2 linked regions of the Iamia sp. SCSIO 61187 genome follow. The main gene of each other region encodes a partner of the protein of the gene in region 2 in a complex. Links are inferred from orthologs where the notes say so. Each region holds a gene or a part of one and is shown on either strand. Other genes may lie near its edges. The genes, in order: secG and secY.

Region 1 (8,138 bases), 2.0 Mb from region 2 along the record:
CTCCTGGGCGAGGGCCACCGACGCGGCGTGCTCGCCGCGCATGTAGCGAGCGGTCGCCGCGGTGGCGGCCACGTCGGGGCCCATCGGATGGTCGGTGATCTCCCACCGCTCGAGCACCTGCTCGGCCAGCTCGCCGATCTCGTCGAGGTGGGAGTGGTGGATCACGAGCCACAGGGCGGCGGCGAGGAGGAAGGCCCGGTCGGGCGTGTCGTCCTCCTCGAGGCACCACCGGATGGCCGAGGCCACGTTGGCGTAGAGGTCGACCAGCTCGTTGAGCGCCGACGAGGAGAACGTCCCCGAGCCCAAGCCGACGATCTCGGTCACCCGCTCCACCACGTGGTCGACGAAGCGGACCTCGACCGCCCGCCGCTGCCCGGCCGCGTCCAGCCGGGCCCGGGCGAAGCTGCGCAGCGTCTCCAGCTCCCGGTACCACGTGACGGCGCCGGAGGTGTCGGCGACCACCATCGAGGCCGCCACCAGCCCGTCGAGCAGGTCCTGGGTCGAGGCCAGGTCCGTCCCGGGCCGGGCTGCGGCGGCGTGGGCCAGCTCGGCCGTGAACGGACCGGCGAAGACCCCGAGGTGGTCGAACAGCGCCTGCTCGTCGGGGGACAGCAGGTCGTGGGACCAACCGATCGCGTCCCGCAGGCTCTGGTGCCGCCGCGCGCTGCGACGGCGTGGCCGGTCGAGGACGTCGAGCCCGACGACCAGCCGGTCGAGGATCTCTCCGGGCGCCATCGACCGGGTGCGGGCGGCGGCCAGCTCGATGGCGAGGGGCACCCCGTCGAGCCGACGGCACAGCTCCGCGACTGCGTCGTCGGGCTCGACGATGCTCCCGGCGTCGGCCGCCCGAGCCACGAAGAGCCCCACCGCAGGTCCGTCGGCCGACCCCGCCGGAGGGAGGGCGAGCGGGCCGATGGGCACGACCGTCTCCCCGGGCAGCTCGAGGGCGGTGCGGCTGGTCGCCAGGACGGTCGGGGCCAGGCACGCCTCCAGCAGCTCGTCGAGCGCCTCGGCCACGGCGTCCACGACGTGCTCGCAGTTGTCGACCACGAGCAGCACCGGGCTGTCGACCGGGGCGTCGACCAGGGCCGAGAACGACGCGTAGCCGAGCTGGTCGGCCAGCGACTCGCGCACGGCCTCGGCGGTGCTCACCCGGGTCAGGTCGACAGTGCGCACGCCGTGGACGAAGCGGTCGGCGACCATCGCCGCGGCCACGCGGGCCAGGCGGGTCTTGCCGATGCCCCCCGGCCCGATGAGCGTGACGAGCCGACGGTCGGCGAGGCGATCGGTCACCAGCGCCAGCTCGGCCGCCCGGCCGATCAGCTCCATGGGGCGAGCGTAGGGCGGCGCGCCACCGGTCCGCCGAGCGAGAACCACCGCCCGGAGCGGCGCGGCCGGCTCGGGTCGTCACACCGTGAGGCGCGACATCACGCCTGGGGGGTGAGACCCCACCACGGAGGACCACCATGACCATCGACCTCAGCCAGCGGCTCTGCGACGCCACCATCGGCACGCTCGAGCTGTTCGCCGTCCACCTCGGCACCACCCTCGGCCTGTACGAGGCCTTCGACCGCCACGGCCCGCTGACCGCCCCCGAGCTGGCGGACCGGGCCGGCATCGACCCCCGCTACGCCCAGGAGTGGTGCGAGCAGCAGGCCGTCGCCGGCTACCTCGAGGTCGCCTCGCCCTCGGCCGTGGCCGAGACCCTGCGGTTCGCCCTGCCCGAGGAGCACCGCGGTGCCCTCCTCGACCCGATCGACGGCGACCACCTCGCCCCCTTCGCGTCGATGGTGGTCGGGATCGCCGGGGTCCTCGACGACGTGGCCGAGGCCTTCCGCACCGGCGGCGGCGTGCCCTACGCCCGCTACGGGGCCACGTTCCGCGACGGCCAGGGCGCCATCAACCGCCCCGCCTTCACCTCCGACCTGGTCAAGGCCTGGATCCCGGCCGTCCCCGGCCTGACCGACCGCCTCGCGGCCGGCGCCCGCGTCCTCGACGTCGGCACCGGCCAGGGCTGGTCCGCCATCGCCATCCAGACCGCCTGGCCCGCCGCCCAGGTCGTCGGGCTCGACACCGATGCCGCGTCGATCGCCGACGCCCGGGCCCACGCCGCCCAGGCCGGCGTCGACGTGCGCTTCGCCGACCCCACGGCCTCGATCGCCGACCTCGGACCGGTCGACGCCGCCTTCGTCCTCGAGGCCCTCCACGACATGTCCCAGCCGGTCGAGGTCCTCCGCGCCCTGCGCCAGGCCCTCACCGACGACGGCGTGGTCGTCGTCGTCGACGAAGCCGTGGCCGACGCCTTCACCGCCCCCGGCGACGAGGTCGAGCGGATGATGTACGGCTGGAGCGTCGTCCACTGCCTCCCGGCCTCCATGTCCGAGGAGGGCTCCGCCGCCCTCGGCACCGCCCTGCGGCCCTCGACCGTCGCCGACCTGGCCGCCCGGGCCGGCTTCTCCTCGTGCGACGTCGTCGACGTCGACGCCGGCTTCTTCCGCGTCTACCGCCTCGCGGTCTGACCCTCACCCCCTCCAGGAGATCACCATGTCCACCACCACCCGCTTCCCCGTCCGCTCCATCGAGCGCATCGACGCCTTCGTGCGCGCCGAGGCCGCCACCGTGCTCACCGCCGCCTTCCTCGACGACCCCGTCTTCACCTGGATGGAGCCCGACCGGGCCGCCCGGGCCGACACCCTGCCCGTCCTGTTCGACGCCTTCCTCGCCGCCCAGGCCCGCCACCGCACCGCCGACCTGGCCCGGGTCGACGGCCCGGCCGCCGGCGTCGCCCTCTGGGTCCCACCCGGCGTGGCGGCCGTGCACGCCGACGACGAGCCCGAGCTCGAGGCCCGCCTCGGCGTCCTGGGCCCGGCGGCCCTCGCCCGGATGGGGGCGTGCAGCGAGGCCTTCGCCGCGGTCCACCCGGCCGAGCCCGCGTGGTACCTCAACTTCCTGGCCGTCGCCCCGTCTCACCAGGGCCGGGGCATCGGGTCGGCACTGCTGCGGTCGGTGCTGGCCCAGTGCGACGTGGGCGGCGAGGCCGCCTACCTCGAGGCCACCTCGGAGCGGAACCGGGCCCTCTACGAGCGTCACGGCTTCCGCCTCATCCGGGAGATCCCCCTCCCCGACGGTGGCCCCACGTCCTACGCCATGTGGCGCGACCCGATCATGCCCCCCGGCCACGCCTGGCCGCAGCAGCGCTGACGACCCCCCAACCCCGCCCGAGACGCGAGCGCGAGGAGCGCAGCGAACCAGGCGAACGGGGACGGCGGGGTCGCCATCCCCCGGCGGCCCGGCGCAGCCGCTGGGGGGCTGCGGGGGGTCTCCCCCCGCAGAGGAGCCGTGGCCCCGACGGACGAGGGGTCCGGCTCCGGAGAGGTCTTCAGCCCCGAGCGCAGCGAGGGACCCTCAGCTCGTAGGAGTGGAGCGAGCGCCAGCGAGCGAACGACTACGAATTGGTGAGGAGCATCCCGAGGGCGATGGTGGTGAAGGCCCACACCAGGGCGACGACGACCGTCAGCCGGTTGAGGTTCTTCTCCATGACGGTGGACCCGGCGGCCGAGGCCCCGATGCCGCCACCGAACATGTCCGACAGGCCGCCGCCCTTGCCGCTGTGCAGCAGCACCAGGACGATGAGGATCCCCGACGCAGCCAGGTGGAGGGGGGTGACCAGGTACAGCACGGGTTCTCGGGCTCCTACGGCTCAGGGACGGCCCTGCGGGCCGGCGATCAGGTTAGTGGCGTCGACCGGCGGTGATGCCATCACCACCTCGGTCAGAGCATCACGCGGACCTTGGGGAAGTGGCAGGCCACCTCGTGCTCGGTCGCTCCCCACTCGCCGCTGGCCAGCGGGGGGTCCTGCTCGACGCAGGCGCTGGTGTCGGTGCCGGCGGCCTCCAGCTCGGCCTTGCGCCAGCACCGGGTGCGGAACCGGCACCCCGACGGCGGGTTGGCCGGGTTGGGCGGGTCGCCCTCCAGCACGATCCGCTGGCGGGCCCGCTGCTTGCGCGGGTCGGCCAGGGGCACCGCCGACAGCAGGGCCTGGGTGTAGGGGTGCACGGGCCGGTCGTAGAGGTCGTCGGCGGATCCCAGCTCGACGATCTTGCCCAGGTACATGACCGCGACCTGGTCGGAGGTGTGGCGGACGACCGACAGGTCGTGGGCGATGAACAGGTAGGCCAGCCCCAGCTCGTCCTGGATGTCCTCGAGCAGGTTGACCACACCGGCCTGGATGGACACGTCGAGAGCCGACACCGGTTCGTCGAGCACGAGCATCTCGGGGTCGAGGGCGAGGGCCCGGGCGATGCCGATGCGCTGGCGCTGCCCGCCGGAGAACTCGTGCGGGTAGCGGTTGGCGTGCTCGGGCTTGAGGCCGACGAGCTCCATGAGGTCCTTGACCTTGTCGGCGCCGCCGTCCTTCCACCGGTCGTGCACCCGCAGCGGCTCGCTGACGATGGCCTGCACGGTCTGGCGGGGGTTGAGCGAGGCGTACGGGTCCTGGAACACGATCTGCATGCGCCGGCGCAGGGCTCGCACGTCGCGGTTGCTGGCGCGGTGCACGTCGATGCCGTCGAAGCGGACGGTGCCGGCGGTCGCCTCCAGGAGGCGCATCACCAGTCGCCCGGTGGTGCTCTTGCCGCACCCCGACTCCCCCACCAGGCCGAGGGTCTGGCCCCGGTGGAGCTGGAAGCTGATGCCGGAGACGGCCTGCACCGCCCCGACCTGGCGGCTGAGGAGGCCGGCCTTGATCGGGAAGTGCTTGACGAGGTCCTCGACCTCGAGCAGCGGGGCGGCATCGGCCGGGCGGGTGGCCGCGGGGGCGGCGTCGTTGGCGAGGTCGATCTGGCTCACGGCGCAGCCTCCAGGGGCTTCCACTCGATCTCGTCGGTGCGGTGGCAGGCGGCGGCGTGACCCTCCACCCGCAGCGGCTCCAGGTCAGGACGGATGTCGCGGCAGATCCCCGGCACCAGCGCGTGGGGGCAACGGGGGTGGAACGCGCACCCCGAGGGCATGGCCAGCAGCGACGGCGGGTGGCCCACGATGCGGGCCAGGCGCTCGCTGGAGCGGGCGTCGAGGCGGGGCAGGGACCCGAGGAGGCCCTGGGTGTAGGGGTGGGCCGGGGTGTAGAAGACCGACTCCACGTCGGCCAGCTCGCACACCCGCCCGGCGTACATGACGAGCACCCGGTCGGCCACGCCGGCGACCACGCCGAGGTCGTGGGTGATGATCATGATCGAGCTGCGGGTGCGGTCCCGGATCCGCTCCATGACCTCCAGGACCTGGGCCTGGATGGTCACATCGAGGGCCGTGGTGGGCTCGTCGGCGATGAGCAGGTCGGGCTCGTTGACGATCGACATGGCGATCATGGCCCGCTGGCGCATCCCCCCCGAGTACTCGTGGGGGTACTGGTCGGCGCGTGACCGCGGGTCGGGGATGCCGACGATGTCGAGCATCTCGACCACCCGGTCGCGCAGCTGCTCGCCCTTCATCTCGGGCTCGTGGACCTGGATGGCCTCGGCGATCTGGGTGCCCACCTTGTACACCGGGTTCAGGGCGGTGAGGGCGTCCTGGAAGATCATGGCGATGCTCTTGCCCCGCAGGGGCTGGAGGTCCTTCTCGCCCAGACCGACCAGCTCGGTGCCTCGGAAGTCGATGCTGCCGGTGATCTTGGCGTTCTTGGGGAGCAGGCCCAGGATCGCCATCGAGGTCACGCTCTTGCCCGAGCCCGACTCACCGACGACGCCGAGGGTCTCGTTGGCGCTGAGGTCGAAGCTCACCCCGTCGACCGCCGTGACCGGACCGTCGTCGGTGGGGAACTCCACCCGGAGGTCGCGCACGCGCAGCACGACGTCGCCGTCGACCACGTCGCTCCCGCTGACCTCGAGGGTGGAGAGGTCGAGGTCCTCGTCGCCGGCGTAGGGGTTCTTCTCCAGGTCCGGGCTCATCGGCGGGCCTGGGGGTCGAACGCGTCGCGCAGGCCGTCACCCAGGAAGTTGACGGCCAGCACGGTCAGGAGGATGAACAGGCCGGGGAAGTAGAGGAGGTGCTCGTCGAAGGAGATGTTCGCTCTGGCGCGCTCGAGCATGACCCCCCACGACGTCTCCGGTGGTTGGACGCCGAAGCCGAGGAAGCTCAGCGTCGACTCGGTGACGATGGCCACGGCGATGGCCAAGGTGGCGTTGACGACGATGGGTCCGATGCAGTTGGGCAGCAGGTGGCGGGTGATGATCCGGAAGTTGGAGGCGCCGACGGCGCGGGCGGCCTCGACGAACTCCTTCTCCTTCACCGAGAGCACCTGGCCCCGTACGATCCGCGCCACCGGCATCCAGCCCAGCATGGCCAGGACGAAGATGATGATGGAGTCGGTGCCGAAGCGGGGCTCGCTGCCGTTGCCGAGGACGAACCGCCCGACGGGGTTCTGGTCCGACTGGGCGAACTTGACCGCCACCGCGAGGACGGCGATCCCCGGCACGATGAGGAACAGGTCCGTGATCCGCATCAGCAGCTGCTCGACCCAGCGGCCGAAGAACCCGGCCAGGGACCCGGTGATGGTGCCGATGATGGTCGAGATGAGGGCGACGGTCAGGCCGATCTTGAGCGAGATCTGACCGGCGTAGATCACCCGGGCGAAGTAGTCCCGCCCGTTGGCGTCGGTGCCGAACCAGTGCTCGCTGCTGGGCGGCTCGACGCCGGCGAGGATGTCCTGCTCCCGCGGGTCCTGGGGGACCCACAGGTCGGCGGCGAAGATGGCCACGCACAGCAGGACCAGCAGCACCAGGCCGAGCATGGCCAGCTTGTGGCGGAAGAACCGGCGCCGGAACAGCTGCCACTGCGAGCGCGGCGGGGCGCTGTCGATCTCGGTGCCGATCTCCTCGGCCGCGACCTCGTCCTCCAGCAGCTCGACGTAGTGGGCCTCGGGGTCACCCGGGCGGGGGCCGCCGGCGGTCGGCTCGTCGTCGTCGGTCATGAGAGCCGGATCCGGGGATCGAGGATGCTGTAGAGGATGTCGGCCAGCAGGTTGAAGGCGATGACGAAGATGGCCACGACGACCATCCACGCCTCCAGCACGGCGATGTCGCCCTGGAGGAGGGCCTGGACGAACATCCGGCCCATGCCCGGGATGGAGAAGATCGTCTCGGTGACGAGCAGCCCGCCGAAGAGCAGGCCGATGTCGATGGCCATCACCGTGACCAGCGGGATGAGTGCGTTGCGCACCCCGTGCTTGAAGACCACCTTGCGGCGGGGGACGCCCTTGGCCCGGGCCGTGCGGATGTAGTCGGCGCTCATCACGTCGAGCATGGCCGAGCGCTGGTAGCGGCTCCACGCCCCGACGATCTGGACGCTCAGCGTCATCACCGGGAGGATGAGGTGGCGGATGTAGTCCTCGGCGTACTCGGCCCCGCTGAGGGTCTCCTTGGCTCGCGCCCGGTGGAGGTTGACGAAGTCGACCTGGCGCTTGTCGAGGCCCAGGAACGAGATGTCGTTCTTGATCGCCCACTCCGGTATCCGGAAGGCGAACACGTTGATCGCCAGCAACCCGAACCAGAACGGTGGCATGGCGATCGCCAGGTAGCTGAACCCGGTGAGCACGTAGTCCGGTAAGGAGTACTGCTTCAGCGCCCCGAACACCCCGATGGCCACCGCCAGCGTCGCCGAGACGATCACCCCGAAGAAGATCAGCTGGATCGTGTTCCACAGCGCCGGGCGGACCATGCCGGTCACCGGCTGTCGGGTGCGGGCGCTCTCGCCCCAGTCGCCCTGGACGAAGTCGCCGAGCCACTTGGTGTACTGCACCGGGACCGGGTCGTTGAGGCCCAGGCGCTCGGTCTCCCGGGCGATCACCGCAGGGTCACGGACGTTCCGCAGCCGGGCGGTGGGGTCGAACGTCTCGCGGACGAACCAGAACAGCAGGAACGAGGCGATGAGGACGACGGGGATCGAGATCAGGATCCGCCGCAGGACGTAGATCAGCATGGGGCCACCGGGAGGAGAGGGGGGAGAGACCGGGGGCCCGGCACGCGCTGCGTGCCGAGCCCCTGGTCTCAGATCACGGGGTTGGCGTCAGCGCCTAGGCGGCCAGGCCCCACTCGTGCATGTTGCTGAACGGCCCGAGGATCGGGTTGTCGGCCACGTTGCCCAGG
Region 2 (7,967 bases):
TGTGGGAGTTCTTCGACCGGCTCGTGAGCCTGGCGATCCCCCGCATCCGCGACTTCCGGGGCCTCAACCCCCGGAGCTTCGACGGCAACGGCAACTACACATTCGGTGTCACCGAGCAGCTGATCTTCCCGGAGATCGACTACGACAAGGTCGACACCACCCGTGGGATGGACATCACCATCGTGACCACGGCCCGGACCGACGACGAAGGACGGGCCCTGCTCGCCGCCTTCGGATTCCCGTTCAAGCGTGAGGGACAGCAGTAATGGCCAAGAAGGCGCTGATCAACAAGGCGAACAAGACGCCCAAGTTCAAGGTCCGGGGCTACACCCGGTGCCAGAGGTGCGGTCGCCCGCACTCGGTGTACCGCAAGTTCAAGCTCTGCCGGATCTGCCTGCGTGACATGGCGCACGCCGGCGAGATCCCCGGTGTGACCAAGGCCAGCTGGTGATGGAGGTGCAGAGCAAGTGACCATGACCGATCCCATCGCCGACATGCTGACCCGCATCCGCAACGCCAACGTGGCGATGCACGACGAGGTCCGCATGCCCAGCTCGAAGCAGAAGGAGGCCCTCGCGGCCATCCTGAAGTCCGAGGGCTACATCGACGCCTGGCGCGTCGAGGACAACACCGACAGGCCGGGCTCGACCCTGCACGTCACCATGCGCTACTCCCCGGAGCGGGCGCGCACGATCTCCGGCATCCAGAGGGTGTCGAAGCCGGGCCTGCGGGTGTACCGCAAGTCCAAGGAGATCCCGCGCGTGCTCGGCGGGCTCGGAGTGGCCGTCGTCTCGACCAGCCAGGGGCTGCTCACCGACCGCGAGGCGCGCCAGCGCAACGTGGGCGGCGAGGTCCTCTGCTTCGTGTGGTGAGGAACTGATGTCCCGAGTCGGAAAGTCCCCCATCCCCGTGCCCAGCGGCGTCGACGTCACCGTCGACGGCGCCGACGTCACCGTCAAGGGCCCCAAGGGCACGCTCAGCCGCACCGTCCCCGGTGCGATCGCCATCCGCCAGGACGGCGACACCCTCGTGGTCGAGCGGCCCGACGACGAGCGCCAGACCCGGGCCCTCCACGGCCTGGTGCGGTCGCTCGTCAACAACATGGTCGTCGGTGTCAGCCAGGAGTTCTCCAAGGAGCTCGAGATCATCGGCACCGGCTACCGCGCCGCCCTCCAGGGCTCGACCCTCGACCTGTCGCTGGGCTTCAGCCACCCGGTCAAGGTCGAGGCGCCCGACGGCATCACCTTCGAGGTCCCCGTCCCGACGCGCATCGTCGTGCGGGGGATCGACAAGGAGCAGGTCGGCCAGGTCGCCGCCGACATCCGGGCCATCCGCAAGCCCGAGCCCTACAAGGGCAAGGGCGTGCGGTACCTCGGAGAGCACGTGGCCCGCAAGGCCGGCAAGACCGCGAAGTAGGACATCTCATGAGCGATCCCGCACAGAAGAAGCGCAACGCACGGGTCCGGCGCCACCGCCGGGTCCGCAAGAAGGTCCAGGGCACGGCCGACCGGCCGCGCCTGGCCGTCTTCCGCTCCAACAAGCACATCTCGGCCCAGGTCATCGACGACCAGACCGGGCGCACGCTGGCCTCGGCCTCGTCGCTCGAGGCCGACCTGCGCTCCAGCGGCGGCAACGTCGAAGGGGCCAAGAAGGTCGGCGAGCTCGTCGCCGCCCGGGCCAAGGAAGCGGGTGTCTCCCGGGTCGTGTTCGACCGGGGCGGCTTCCACTACCACGGTCGCGTCGCCTCCCTGGCCGACGCCGCCCGCACCTCCGGACTGGAGTTCTGATGCCTCCCACCACCTCTGACGCCCAGCTGCGCGAGTCGCGCGTCATCGACATCAACCGCGTCGCCAAGGTCGTCAAGGGCGGTCGTCGGTTCTCCTTCACCGCCCTCGTCGTCATCGGCGACGGCGCCGGCCGGGTCGGCCTCGGCTACGGCAAGGCCAAGGAGGTGCCCCTCGCCATCCAGAAGGGCACCGAGGAGGCCAAGAAGAACATGTTCGCCGTCCCCCTCGCCGGCAGCACCGTCACCCACCCCATCATCGGCAAGCAGGGCGCGGCCCGCGTCATGCTCAAGCCCGCCGCCCCCGGCACCGGTGTGATCGCCGGTGGCGCCGCCCGCGCCATCCTCGAGGAGGCCGGCATCCACGACGTGCTGTGCAAGTCGCTCGGGTCGGCCAACCACATCAACGTGGCCCGGGCCACCATCAACGGGCTCAAGAGCCTCAAGCGCCCCGACGACATCGCCCGCCTGCGGGGGCTGTCGGCCGAGGAGTTCGTGCCCAAGGGCCTGCTCGAGGCGTACAAGGAGTCCGAGCGCGGTCCGCACCAGCCGGACGAGGTGCGCTGATGGCCGCCCTGAAGGTCACCCAGACCCGCTCCGCCATCGGCACCAAGCCCAAGCAGCGCGGCACCCTCCGCGCCCTGGGCCTGGGTCGCATCGGGCGCAGCAACGTCCTCCCGGACCGCCCCGAGATCCGCGGGATGCTCAACAAGGTCCCCCACCTGGTCACCGTCGAGGAGACCGACTGATGAAGATCCACGACCTCACCCCCCCGCCCGGGTCGAACCGGCGCAAGAAGCGCGTCGCCCGCGGCATCGGCGGCAAGGGCGGCAAGACCGCCGGCCGCGGCACCAAGGGCCAGAAGGCCCGCGGCTCCATCCCCGCCGGCTTCGAGGGCGGGCAGATGCCCCTCCACATCCGGGTGCCGAAGCTCCGCGGCTTCACCAACCCGTTCCGCGTGGAGTACCAGGCCATCAACCTCGACACCCTCGAGGAGACCGGCGACGACGAGATCACCCCCGAGTCCCTGCACGCACGGGGCCTCGTCGGCAAGGGCGCCCTCGTCAAGGTGCTCGGCCGGGGCGAGATCACCCGGGCCGTCGCCGTCTCGGCCCACGCCTTCTCGGCCTCGGCCGAAGCCGCCATCACCGCGGCAGGGGGTAGCGTCACCGTCGTTCCCGCCCCCTGGGGCGATCGTCGCCCGCCGGCCAAGGGCAACCACCTCACCAACCGCTGACCCGGCGGGCCCCCGGCCCCCGAGACCGGCTGCGCTGACCCGAGAGGACACACGCCCGTGCTGTCGAGCATGAAGAACATGTTCAAGGTGGACGATCTCCGCAACAAGATCGCCTTCACCGTCTTCATGATCCTGCTCTACCGGCTGGGGTCGCACGTCCCCGTGCCCGGCATCGACGTCTCGACGCTGCAGACGCTCAAGGACAACGCCAGCCAGAGCGGCGCCCTCGAGTTCCTGCGCCTGTTCTCGGGCGGGGCCATCACCCAGTTCGCGGTGTTCGCCCTGGGCGTCATGCCCTACATCACCTCGTCGATCATCATGCAGATCCTCGCCGTGGTGATCCCCAAGCTCGAGCAGTGGCAGCAGCAGGGGGCCGTCGGCCAGCGCAAGATCACGCAGTGGACCCGGTACCTCACCGTGGCCATCGCCATCATGCAGTCGACCGGCCTGACGTTCCTGTTCAAGAACGGTGGCCAGGGCTTCGCCGGCGGCAACCCGCTCGGCGACGTCGACCTCTTCGGCGGCAACTACAACTGGAGCCGGGTGCTGATCGTGGTGATCAGCCTCACCGCCGGCACCGCCCTGATCATGTGGATGGGCGAGCTCGTCACCCAGCGGGGCATCGGCAACGGCATGTCGCTCCTGATCTTCGCCTCGGTCGTGAGCCAGCTGCCCGCCAACTTCGGCGCCGTCCGGGCCGAGTCGGGGCTCATCGCCATGATCCTGGTCGGGCTGATGTTCACCGGGGTGCTGGTGGCCATCGTCTTCGTCGAGCAGGGCCAGCGCCGCATCCCGGTGCAGTTCGCCAAGCGCCAGGTGGGCCGACGCCAGTACGGCGGTCAGAACACCTACATCCCGCTGAAGGTGAACGCCTCGGGCGTGATCCCCATCATCTTCGCCAACTCGATGCTGTACCTGCCGGTGATGATCTCCACGGTCCTGCCCGGCAACCAGCTCAACGCCGACGGCTCGGGCGGCAACTGGGCCAACGACGTGCAGGACTTCATCGACGACAACTTCCGGGGCGGATCCGGCGCCCTGTACCTCACCGTCTACGGCCTGTTCATCATCGGCTTCGCCTACTTCTACGCCGCCATCCAGTTCGACCCGCACAAGCAGGCCGACCAGATCCGCAAGCAGGGCGGCTTCATCCCCGGCATCCGCCCCGGTCCCCAGACCGAGCGCTACCTGAGCCGCATCCTCAACCGCATCACCCTGCCCGGCGCCCTGTTCATCAGCTTCGTGGCCCTGGTGCCCGCCTTCGTCCTGGGGCGCACGCTGGACTCCGACGCCGGCGTCCAGCTCGGCTTCTTCGGCACCTCGATCCTGATCGCCGTGGGTGTCGCCCTCGAGACGATGAAGCAGATCGACAGCCAGCTGATGATGCGCAACTACGAGGGCTTCCTGAAGTCGTGACCGACTCCGATCCCACGATGGACCGACCCGGTGTCCGCATGATCATCATGGGTCGTCAGGGTGCGGGCAAGGGCACCCAGGCGACCCGGTTGGCCGCCGCCTGCTCCGTGCCGCACATCTCGACCGGCGACATGCTCCGCGCCGCCGTGCGCGAGGGCACCGACCTGGGCCTCCGGGCCAAGGCGATCATGGACGCCGGGGACCTGGTCCCCGACGAGGTGATGATCGGCATCGTGGGCGAACGCCTCGACCGCGACGACGCCAACCGCGGCTGGATCCTCGACGGCTTCCCCCGCACGGTCGGGCAGGCCGAGGCGCTGGCGGACATCACGGCCCAGGCGCCGGTCGACGTCGTCGTCGAGCTGGTGGTGCCGAACGAGATCGTCGTCGAGCGTCTCTCGGCCCGGCGCACGTGCGACTCGTGCGGGACGATCTACTCGGTGGGCGACGCGGCCATCGCCGACGGCGTGTGCCCCAAGTGCGGCGGGACGCCCGTGCAGCGCGACGACGACAAGCCGGAGGCCATCCTCCACCGCCTCGAGGTCTACGAGCGCGACACCTCCCCGCTCCTCGGGCACTACCGGTCGCTGGACCTCCTCGAGAGCGTCGACGGGCTCGGCAGCGAGGACGAGGTGCACGCCCGCATCCTCGCCGTGGTCGACGCCCGCGTCGCGTCCGACCCCAGCTAGCAGGGCCCAGCCGTGCTGCTCGGAGGCATCGCCCGCCGCTCCGCCGCCGACCTGGCCGCCATGCGCCGGGCCGGCCGGGTCGTGGCCGAGATGCACGAGCGCACCCGTGCGGCCCTCCGGCCCGGGATCACCACCGGCGACCTCGACCGCATCGGGCGCGAGGTGCTGGCCGACCGGGGGGCGACGTCCAACTTCCTCGGCGTCGCCGGCACCTACCCGGCGGTCATCTGCGCCTCGCCCAACGAGGTCGTCGTCCACGGCATCCCCGGCGACCGGGTGCTGGAGGAGGGCGACATCATCTCGGTCGACTGCGGCGCCATCGTCGACGGCTGGCACGGCGACGCCGCCTACACCGCCGGCATCGGCGAGATCTCGCCCGAGGCCCGGCGGCTCATCGAGGTCACCGAGGCGTCGCTGGCGGCCGCCATCGCCCAGATGGTCGCCGGCCGCCACCTCGGCGACGTCGGCCACGCCGTCCAGCAGGTGGTCGAGGGCGCCGGCCTCCACGTCGTCGACGGCTACACCGGCCACGGCATCGGCCGATCCATGCACGAGGACCCGTCGGTCCCCAACGTCGGGTGGCCGGGCCGGGGCCCGCGGCTCAAGGTCGGCAACGTCCTGGCCATCGAACCCATGGTCGCCATCGGCACCCCTGAGACCGACGTCCTCGACGACGACTGGACGGTCGTGACCCTCGACGGCACGTGGGCCGCCCACGCCGAGCACACCGTCGCCGTCACCGACGACGGCCCGGAGATCTTGACCCTCCCCTGACCGCCGGAGCGTCGTCCGGGCCGTCGCGGCAGTTCGTCCGGGCGGTGGTCGTCCGGCCACCCGGAAGACAGGTCGGCGTGGTCGGCTGGCGTAGGGTCTGAGGCCTATGGCGAACGTGACGTTCGACGCGGTGACGAAGCGCTACGGAGACGTCACCGCCGTGGAGGATCTGACCCTGGACGTCGCCGACGGCGAGTTCATGGTGCTCCTCGGACCCTCCGGCTGCGGCAAGAGCACGGCCCTGCGGATGATCGCCGGCCTGGAGGAGATCAGCGGCGGCGAGCTGTCGATCGGCGACCGGGTCGTCAACCAGGTCGTGCCGTCCAAGCGCGACGTGGCCATGGTCTTCCAGAGCTACGCCCTGTACCCGCACATGACGGTGCGGAAGAACATCGAGTCGCCCCTCGTCACCAAGCCCACCTGGGTGCCGAGCCCCGGCGGCGGGGAGGACACCCTCCGCAAGCTGAGCTCGGCCGAGCGGACCGAGCGGGTCGCCGAGGCGGCCCGCATGCTCGACCTCGAGCCCTACCTCGACCGCAAGCCCGGGGCCCTCTCGGGCGGGCAGCGCCAGCGCGTCGCCCTGGCCCGGGCCGTGGTGGCCCGGCCCGCGGTGTTCCTCATGGACGAGCCCCTCTCGAACCTCGACGCCAAGCTCCGGACCCAGACCCGCGCCGAGCTCGTCGACCTGCACCGCCGCCTGGGCACGACCTTCATCTACGTCACCCACGACCAGGTCGAGGCCATGACCATGGCCGACCGCGTCGCCATCATGAGCGACGGCCGCCTCCAGCAGGTCGGCACCCCCCGCGAGGTCTACGACGCCCCCGCCAACCTGTTCGTGGCCGGCTTCGTCGGCACCCCGGCCCTGAACGTGGCGACGGTGCCCGTCGAGCGCGGGGCGGTCGTGGTCGGGTCGACCCACGTCCCGGTCGACGCGGTCGGCTCCCGGTCCACCGTCACCGTCGGCCTCCGCCCCGAGCACCTGCGGGTGGCGCCCGACGGCATCGTGCCCGCCACCGTCCACCAGGTGGAGTGGCTGGGCCACGAGGCCCTGCTGCGGCTGCGCATCGAGGGTCTCGACGTCTCCACCGGCTGGATCGCCCGGGTCGAGAGCGAGGGCCTGCCCCAGCCCGGCGACGCCGTGCGGCTCGGCGTCGACGCCGCCCACGTCCACCTCTTCGACCCCGACACCGGCGAGCGGATCGCGACCGGGGTCGAGCCGTCGGTGCCCGGGCTCGAGGGCGACGGGTCCCGCTCCCTCCTCGACAAGCGCCCGAGCTGATGGGACGGGTCCAGCAGCTCCTCGGCCAGACCGACGACGCCGGCCGGGTCACCGACACCGGTCGGGCCAAGGAGAGCCTCATCGCCCTGGGGTTCCTCGCCCCGTCGATCGTCGTGTTCTCGGTGTTCTTCTTCTACCCCTTCGAGCAGCTGGTGCTCCGGGGCCTCTACCGCAACAACAACGCCGGGACGAACCTCCGCTACGAGGGACCGCAGCAGTACGTCGACGTGCTCACCGGCGACGAGTTCCTCCAGGGCCTGTGGCACAGCGTCCAGTACGTGATCTTCACCGTGCCCGCCGGGCTCATCCTCGGCACGCTGCTGGCGGTGGCGGCCCACCGGCGGCTCAAGGGCATCAAGGCCTTCCAGTTCATCTTCAGCTCCACCATCGCCAGCTCGGCGGCGGTGTCCGCCATCGTCTTCCTGGTGCTGATCAACCAGGAGATCGGCATCTACCAGGGGGGCGTGCCCGGCTTCGGCGACCAGGCGATCCTCCAGAACTCCAGCACCGCCCTGTTCGGCGTGTCGCTGTCGTCGATCTGGCAGAACCTGGGCCTGTCGTTCGTGATCGTCCTGGCCGGCCTCCAGGCCATCCCCGAGGACGTCGACGAGGCGGCCACCCTCGACGGCTACGGGCCCGTCCGCCGCTTCTTCCGGATCACCCTCCCGCTGCTCTCGCCGGTGCTGATGTTCCTGGTGGTGGTCCTGGTGATCTTCGCCCTCCAGGCCTTCGCCCCCATCGAGTTCCTCACCCAGGGCGGGCCCAACGGGTCGACCGAGACCCTGG

What was found.
Region 1: the proteins of secY (region 2) and secG are in contact, whole or in part, in a crystal structure (PDB 5AWW), measured with the Thermus thermophilus proteins. The link is inferred for Iamia sp. SCSIO 61187 from one-to-one orthologs. Residues at the interface, in WP_096411648.1 of Thermus thermophilus: Leu14, Gln16, Arg17, Phe20, Ile34, Pro35, Pro37, Ile72, Arg108, Arg109, Asn112, Gln113, Arg116, Ile117, Ile120, Pro145, Gly146, Trp147, Phe152, Phe155, Val156, Val159, Thr160, Val162, Ala163, Gly164, Ala166, Leu167, Trp170, Glu173; in WP_223903268.1 of Thermus thermophilus: Tyr5, Ile9, Tyr12, Leu13, Ala16, Leu19, Val20, Val23, Leu24, Gln26, Glu27, Pro28, Gln30, Gly31, Ala32, Asp34, Leu35, Met36, Gly37, Gly38, Ser39, Ala40, Asp41, Leu42, Phe43, Ala45, Arg46, Val48, Tyr53, Thr56.

Annotation. Positions count from the first base shown.
Region 1 is NZ_CP050948.1:2,723,395-2,731,532, forward strand. The notes cover bases 2,063-5,061. They hold secG (preprotein translocase subunit SecG), read right to left. Parts: upstream 3,680-5,061; coding sequence 3,446-3,679; downstream 2,063-3,445. Other genes in these bases: HC251_RS13030 (bifunctional 2-polyprenyl-6-hydroxyphenol methylase/3-demethylubiquinol 3-O-methyltransferase UbiG), read left to right, coding at 2,063-2,519; HC251_RS13035 (N-acetyltransferase), read left to right, coding at 2,545-3,201; HC251_RS13045 (ABC transporter ATP-binding protein), read right to left, coding at 3,772-4,839; HC251_RS13050 (ABC transporter ATP-binding protein), read right to left, coding at 4,845-5,061. Outside these bases: HC251_RS13025 (hypothetical protein), read right to left, coding at 1-1,329; more of HC251_RS13030, read left to right, coding at 1,467-2,062; more of HC251_RS13050, read right to left, coding at 5,062-5,942; HC251_RS13055 (ABC transporter permease), read right to left, coding at 5,939-6,964; HC251_RS13060 (ABC transporter permease), read right to left, coding at 6,961-7,971; HC251_RS13065 (ABC transporter substrate-binding protein), read right to left, coding at 8,066-8,138. UniProt on the Bacillus subtilis protein: Involved in protein export. Participates in an early event of protein translocation.
Region 2 is NZ_CP050948.1:722,467-730,433, forward strand. What follows is about bases 2,429-5,256. They hold secY (preprotein translocase subunit SecY), read left to right. Parts: upstream 2,429-3,077; coding sequence 3,078-4,436; downstream 4,437-5,256. Other genes in these bases: rpmD (50S ribosomal protein L30), read left to right, coding at 2,429-2,532; rplO (50S ribosomal protein L15), read left to right, coding at 2,532-3,020; HC251_RS03480 (adenylate kinase), read left to right, coding at 4,454-5,125; map (type I methionyl aminopeptidase), read left to right, coding at 5,138-5,256. Outside these bases: rplE (50S ribosomal protein L5), read left to right, coding at 1-266; HC251_RS03440 (type Z 30S ribosomal protein S14), read left to right, coding at 266-451; rpsH (30S ribosomal protein S8), read left to right, coding at 468-872; rplF (50S ribosomal protein L6), read left to right, coding at 880-1,416; rplR (50S ribosomal protein L18), read left to right, coding at 1,425-1,787; rpsE (30S ribosomal protein S5), read left to right, coding at 1,787-2,350; more of rpmD, read left to right, coding at 2,350-2,428; more of map, read left to right, coding at 5,257-5,899; HC251_RS03490 (ABC transporter ATP-binding protein), read left to right, coding at 6,006-7,181; HC251_RS03495 (carbohydrate ABC transporter permease), read left to right, coding at 7,181-7,967. UniProt on the Bacillus subtilis protein: The central subunit of the protein translocation channel SecYEG. Consists of two halves formed by TMs 1-5 and 6-10.